Regions from separate parts of the Lysinibacillus pakistanensis genome, predicted to be linked through region 3. Evidence: a T-box and tRNA genes for the amino acid it is inferred to sense, from the RefSeq annotation. Region 3 holds a T-box; the other regions hold tRNA genes.
The links. A T-box is a leader RNA that pairs with one kind of tRNA and senses whether it is charged. The one in region 3 lies ahead of serS (serine--tRNA ligase), so its partner is inferred to be a tRNA-Ser.
Positions count from the first base shown of each region.

Region 1: it encodes a tRNA-Ser, which carries the amino acid that the T-box ahead of serS (serine--tRNA ligase) is inferred to sense. The anticodon was not compared.
Region 2: it encodes a tRNA-Ser, which carries the amino acid that the T-box ahead of serS (serine--tRNA ligase) is inferred to sense. The anticodon was not compared.

Region 1 is NZ_CP126101.1:47,481-49,689, forward strand. It holds gene QNH24_RS00205 (ATP-binding protein) at 1-1,107, opposite strand, end outside; tRNA gene QNH24_RS00210 (tRNA-Ser) at 1,260-1,352, opposite strand; RNA gene ffs (signal recognition particle sRNA large type) at 1,518-1,785, shown strand; gene dnaX (DNA polymerase III subunit gamma/tau) at 2,054-2,209, shown strand, end outside.
Region 2 is NZ_CP126101.1:5,137,143-5,139,351, reverse strand. It holds gene QNH24_RS25670 (AAA family ATPase) at 1-379, shown strand, start outside; gene QNH24_RS25665 (RNA ligase family protein) at 404-1,039, shown strand; tRNA gene QNH24_RS25660 (tRNA-Ser) at 1,132-1,199, shown strand; gene QNH24_RS25655 (YfcC family protein) at 1,592-2,209, shown strand, end outside.
Region 3 is NZ_CP126101.1:5,000,709-5,002,917, forward strand. It holds gene QNH24_RS24890 (hypothetical protein) at 1-279, opposite strand, end outside; gene QNH24_RS24895 (hypothetical protein) at 726-857, shown strand; T-box leader at 996-1,211, shown strand; gene serS (serine--tRNA ligase) at 1,334-2,209, shown strand, end outside.

The DNA of each region.
Region 1 (2,209 bases), 300 kb from region 3:
GTATTTAGTGGTATATCCAGGCTCAAAAATAATAGTGGTATCACCTTGTGATATGCCTTTTCCATTATCACAAACTGTGATTACAATATCATCCAGTTGTTGTTTAATGGCAATAGAAATAACACCTTGATCTTCAATAGCTTCAATAGCATTTGCTGTTAGATTGTTTAAAAGTGCTAGTAATGCAATATGTTCTTTTGTTTGAAAGTCCATATCTATACTTACTTTAAAGTGAATTTCCTTTCCCAATAGTTCGCTGTACTTTCTGTTACCATCCTCAATATAATGTAATAATTCTGACATTCTAAAGGGGCCAAAGCTCTTTTCGCCTACAATTTTAGAAATTCCTGCATAGATACGTTGTGAATCCTTTTTTACTTCATGAATTTCCTGGGCAATATGCAAGGCCTGTAAGCTTTCAGTCCGATAGCCTTGCGATTTTAGCTGTCGATATAAATCAAACCCACTAGCAGTAATTGTTTCTATATGATTCATAGATTTTTTTAAATAGAGCGTTTCAACATATAAATCAGACCCGATAGTAAGCATTTCTTGCACACGTTTTTTTTGTTCAGCAATTAAAATGGAGCTATAAACACCCACTACAAAGAAACTGCGTAATAAAGCAACGGCTAACAATATAAGTAAATCATGAACGAGTAAAAAAGTATAAGAATTAACAAGAAAACGAAATAATTGCTCAGCTAAATTACTTATTACTTCACTAAATGCAACTAATAATCCAAGCATTAGCGGTTTTTCTCGATAGCGATGGATATTTAAAATTTGTAGACATAATGCAAAAAGTATATAAAATGCTGCAGCTGGTAAATGTAAAAAGATGCTATCTATTAATGATACATCAGGTGTCGTAGAAGTTATAATGACTCTAAAAGCTGTTGTCACAATGCTGGTTATAATACCAGCTAATATAAAAGGCGTTGGTCTAAGAAGCGTACATAGAAAGAAAACAATAGTCCCTAATCCAAAGCGAAAAGTTGTATTAGCAAATGGCATTATTTTAATCTCACTACCAATAGCAGTTAATATAGCAATTAAAAAAATCCAAGTGAGGGAAGCACGAGAAATTAAATATTTTGAGTGCATAAAAATCCTCCCTTAATAATGTAGATATTTAATTTATCTTCTCCTTAACAATAAAAAAATACCACAACCTTTGTGGAAGTGGTATCTGTATGTATTATGTCAATTTTTTAGGCAAAAAAAAACGGCTACAGATGTAGTCGGAATTTAAAAACTGGAGGAGGTAGAGGGATTCGAACCCCCGCGCGGTGTTACCCGCCTGTCGGTTTTCAAGACCGATCCCTTCAGCCAGACTTGGGTATACCTCCATATTAACCTGATGTCTTATCGACAAAAATTAATTTATCATGTTTTGTATTCCACGTCAACTAATTTTTGAGATTTTTATAAAGATATTGTTGAAAAATGTTTCCACATAAATATTATGTGCATTAAGTTGCAATTTATGAAAACAGTCAGTATACTAGTTATTGCCGTGCTAGGTGGGAAGGTAGCGGTGTCCTGTAACTCGCAATCCGCTCTAGCGAGACTGAATTCCTTTTTTGAGGCTGTCCGTATTGTTTGGTCTGCCTTTTGCACGTAGTGTTGACGATTGGGTCCTGCGCAATGGATACCCATGAACCATGTCAGGTCCGGAAGGAAGCAGCATTAAGTGGTCTTATTCATGTGCCGCGGGGTTGCCTAATCTGAGCTAACGACAAGAGTAACGCTTATGTGCGGCTGTCAAAGAAAGGTGCACGGCATTAAATTGCCAACTCAAACGCATCCGTCTATATTAGGCGGGATGCGTTTTTTTATACATTTTAACAGGTGAGAAAACTTTGTATGATCTTATCTTTGTATGATCTTATCTTTGTATGATCTTATCTTTGTATGATCTTATATAGAAACTAAATGAATCTAAAACAACAGTGTATTGCTTCAATTTTATTGAATTGATAACACTATTATTAGACAAATGTTATAATAGAACTATTCTATAATTAATGGAGAAAAGGAGAGGAAATCATTGACGTATCAAGCATTTTATCGTGTGTATCGACCGCAATCATTTCGAGAAATGTCTGGTCAAGCACATGTCAAAAGAACGCTACAAAATGCTCTCCTAGCAAACAAAACCACACATGCTTATTTGTTTTCTGGCCCAAGAGGAACAGGGAAAACA
Region 2 (2,209 bases), 140 kb from region 3:
TCAATTTTTACTATGTCAGCATACGTATTTCGTATTTGCCTATATCAATGAATACTATATGGAAAGCGACAAATTGGCATTACAAATAGCTGCATTGTTTCATGATGTCGGTAAGCCATTTTGTAAAAAATATAAACCATTGCAACAACGATATGGCTATTTTGGACATGAAAATGTATCTGCTCAACTGGTTTGTCATTTTTTATTAGAGTTGGGCTTTGAGGAGAACTTTGTTTTAAAGGTCGTTTATTTAGTGCAATTCCATATGTTAATACAGTATGGGGGCGATAGAGGTGGCAGTGAAATTTATCATCTATTAGATGGTGATTTATTAACGAGGCTTTACTTTTTCCGTGAGGCAGATCAATTTGCTAAATAAATAATAGGGAAAGGAAGTGATGATATGTCGAAATTAAAAAAATACCCAAGAAGCTTTCATTTACCTTGGAGCAGGGGCTATACCCATGATGATAAAGTTGCTAAAAACGTGAATCACTTTTTAGGAAAAGAAGTGGTTGTCACTGAAAAATTAGATGGGGAAGGCACAACCCTATACAGAGACTATATGCATGCTAGAAGTATCAATTCAGCCAACCATCCCTCTAGACATTGGGTAAAAACATTTCACGCGAGTTTTGCGTATAGGATTCCAAATGATTGGCGATTATGTGGAGAAAATGTTTACGCCAAGCATTCCATTTATTATCAAGCGTTAACAAGCTACTTTTATTTGTTTAGTATTTGGAATGAAGATAATATTTGTTTGAGCTGGGATGAGACGATTGCCTTTGCCGCTGAGTTAGGTATTGAAACGGTACCTGTTTTATATCGAGGGATTTTCGATGAAGAAAAAATAAAACGTACATTTACGGGTATATCACTGTTTGATGGTGAACAAGAGGGGTATGTCATTAGAAATGCTGGTTCATTCCATTACGATGATTTCCAATCCAATTTGGGGAAATTTGTCAGAATGGATCATGTTCAAACAAGCGAGCATTGGTTACAAGAAGAAGTCATTCCTAATCGTTTAAAATAAAACCTTATGTAGGAGAAATGTGATTTCAAACTAGTAAAAAGGGACTGAGAAAAATGTAATACTACATCAATCAATCAAAAATTATATATTATGAGGAAGAATGCAAGGGCTGCATATCCCTATAGAAAAGGGGTTACGGGTTCGATTCCTGTTATCCTCACTTAATAAAATGTTAACGTGTTATTAAAAGGTCTCCTTATAAACTTGGAGGTACTGATAAAGTCGATTTGCCACAAAAAATGTGATGCAAATCGACTTTTTTAAATTTTTATTGCCCTATAACCCTTGAAGTGGTTTTTCTATGGGGAGAAGCCAACTTAGTAGAAGAATAATAATTTTATTGTACAGAATTATCTAAAAATATTGACATTTTAATTTTTGTTTTTTATTCTTGTTTATAAAGTTTCCATTAAACAGAATACTTTTCCGTTTGGTGGAAAATCAGGTGGTGATAGCTACAATAAATAGTTTGAATTAGGGTATATATTGTAAATGTCTCAAACGCAATTGGAAAGCTTTCTATACTACATTTTTTCGTTAGGGGTGAAGTGCATGGCGAACCAGCACCAAGAAAAAGAGGTAGAAGTGTCACGAATAAAGGGGATTAATGCGTTTGTTTTAATGTTTATCATCATTATCACGATGACAATACTAACATACGTTTTGCCAGCAGGTCAGTATGATCGGATAGAGAGTAACGGGAGAATGGTTGTAGATCCGGAATCATTTCACTATATCGAGTCAAATCCTGTTGGTTTTCTTGAAATGTTTAATAGTGTTCATTTAGGAATGCTTGAAGGTGCATCTATTATTTTATTTGTTTTTTTATTTGGTGGAGCGCTAGGGATAATGCAAAAAACAGGAGCCATTGATTCATTTATTAAAGTAATGGCTTGTAAATTTGGGAAGCAGGAGTATGTATTAATACCAATTCTTGTTTTAATTTTTGCTAGTTTAGGAACTTTAATAGGTTCGGCTGAAGATACACTTGTTTATATTGCGATCGTTATTCCATTAACAATGGCATTAGGAATGGATGCTATTACAGGGTTTGCGATAGTGATACTAGGAACTTTAGCTACTGGCTTTACATCAGGAATTACGAATCCGTTTAATATTGGCGTTGCTCAAACGATAGCTGAATTACCAATGTATTCGGGAATGTCCTAT
Region 3 (2,209 bases):
TTTAATTCTGTCATCCGACCCGGGCGCAAGAAAATGTATGGCGCCAATGATCCATTCATCTTGATCTGTATATTTGAGTCCAGTCAGATCATTTATTTTGGGTGCGCGATAAATATCGATGCGTATTGATGTTTTCACAGACCAGATAATATCGTCTTTGAAATAGCTGTTCGGGGTTGGCATTCGCTTGACACCGAATGATTGCAGCAAAGCTTGAATATTTCTGGGATTATACGGATGGCCAAGCATTTCAATAAGCAATTCAGATGGTTCTTTCATGTGTATATCCACTCCTTTCGCTTCATGTAAGAGACACAACGTGATGAAATCGTAGTATCCTTGAGCGAACTTTTTTCTGATAATACCATCCCCCGTCTCGATGCCAGGGTAAAATAGTTGGCTCTGTATTAATCCTTATATTCTACATTGCTAACAATTCCCCCTTTTTCTACTATACTGCGCAGTTATACAAGTAGGGGGTGAACAGTTTTGCGGACGGGATCAAGTCCCACGGGCCAGACGTTCTACCCCGACTACTGTAATAATAAGACCTATAAGAAAATGGTCAACCAGAAAAATCTGGCTAACCTTATATTACCAACAGACCATAGTGGAGTAACTTGAAAGGTATTAAGGTATTTGGTTTTTCTGTTAAAGTATAGTTGAGATTGTGAAGGATTGTCCTTAAACTAAACAATAGAAAGAGACTTAAAGGGGTATTCTAGATGGATTATAACTTTATTGAAAACATTCAATCGTTTTATTCTGACCTTTCCATTGAAGACTTCGGGCTCCTCATATTAAAACAGTCGGTAAAAATGGTGAAATTCGCTGAATATGAGGGGAAATTATCTTAGCGTGAAATGGTCATTTATTGGGTTGTGCATTTCATCCGGAATTAAACGTGATTCAAGAATTCTAGAATATTTTGTATCCTATGGTATGACTTGCGAAATCTGTTTTCATATAGTACAGTATGGTTAAAATTTAAATAACTGAACACGATGATGGGAAGTAGTAGCAAGCACGTTTTTTTAAGAGAGTCAGCGGTTGGTGGAAGCTGATAGAAGCACTTGTGAATCCGTCCTGGAGTTGCACAGTCGAAGTAATGTAAGTAGGCTGTAGCCGGCTGAAATGCCGTTATGAAATAAGTGGATTAGGTATATGCCTAATCAATTAGGGTGGCAACGCGGGTAGCTCTCGTCCCTTCTTAGGGATGGGGGCTTTTTTGTGTTTATTTTGATTCAAAGCGGAGCTATTCGAGTTTAGCTTGCAACGCAATTACACCAAGACTTAATGGATGCAGTGTCATTAAACTACTGGAGGTATGACTATGTTAGATATTAAACGCGTACGCGATAATTTCGCGGAAATTAAAGAAATGCTATTAACACGTAATGAAGATTTAGGCAACTTAGATGACTTTGAGGATTTAGATGCAAAGCGTCGTGAGTTAATTGCTAAAACAGAAGAATTAAAAGCAGAACGAAATAAAGTATCTGAACAAATTTCAATTATGAAACGCAACAAGGAAAATGCAGATGAAGTTATTGCTCGTATGCGTCAAGTAGGCGATGAAATTAAAGAGCTAGATGTTCAACTAAATGATGTTGAAGAGCGCTTTAAAGATATGATGATGCGCTTGCCAAACATTCCACACGAATCTGTACCAGTAGGGACAACAGAAGAAGACAATGTAGAAGAATATACTTGGGGTGAAATTCCAACATTTCATTTTGACATTAAAGCACACTGGGATCTTGCTACAGATTTGAAGATTGTTGACTTTGAACGAGGTGCAAAAGTAACAGGTAGCCGTTTCTTATTCTACCGTGGTCTTGGAGCTCGCTTAGAACGAGCACTGATGACTTTTATGATGGATTTACATGCAGAAGAGCATGGTTATGAGGAAATGCTGCCACCTGTCATTGTTAATCGCGATAGCTTAACGGGTACTGGAAACCTTCCTAAATTTGAGGAAGATTTATTTAAATTAGAGGAAACAGATTATTTCATGATTCCAACAGCAGAGGTACCTGTAACAAACTTCTATCGCGATGAAATTTTACTGGCTGAGGCTTTACCACAAGGCTTTGCTTCTTATAGTGCGTGCTTCCGTTCAGAGGCAGGCTCTGCGGGTCGTGATACACGTGGTTTAATCCGTCAGCATCAATTCAACAAAGTGGAATTAGTACGCTTTGTAAAACCA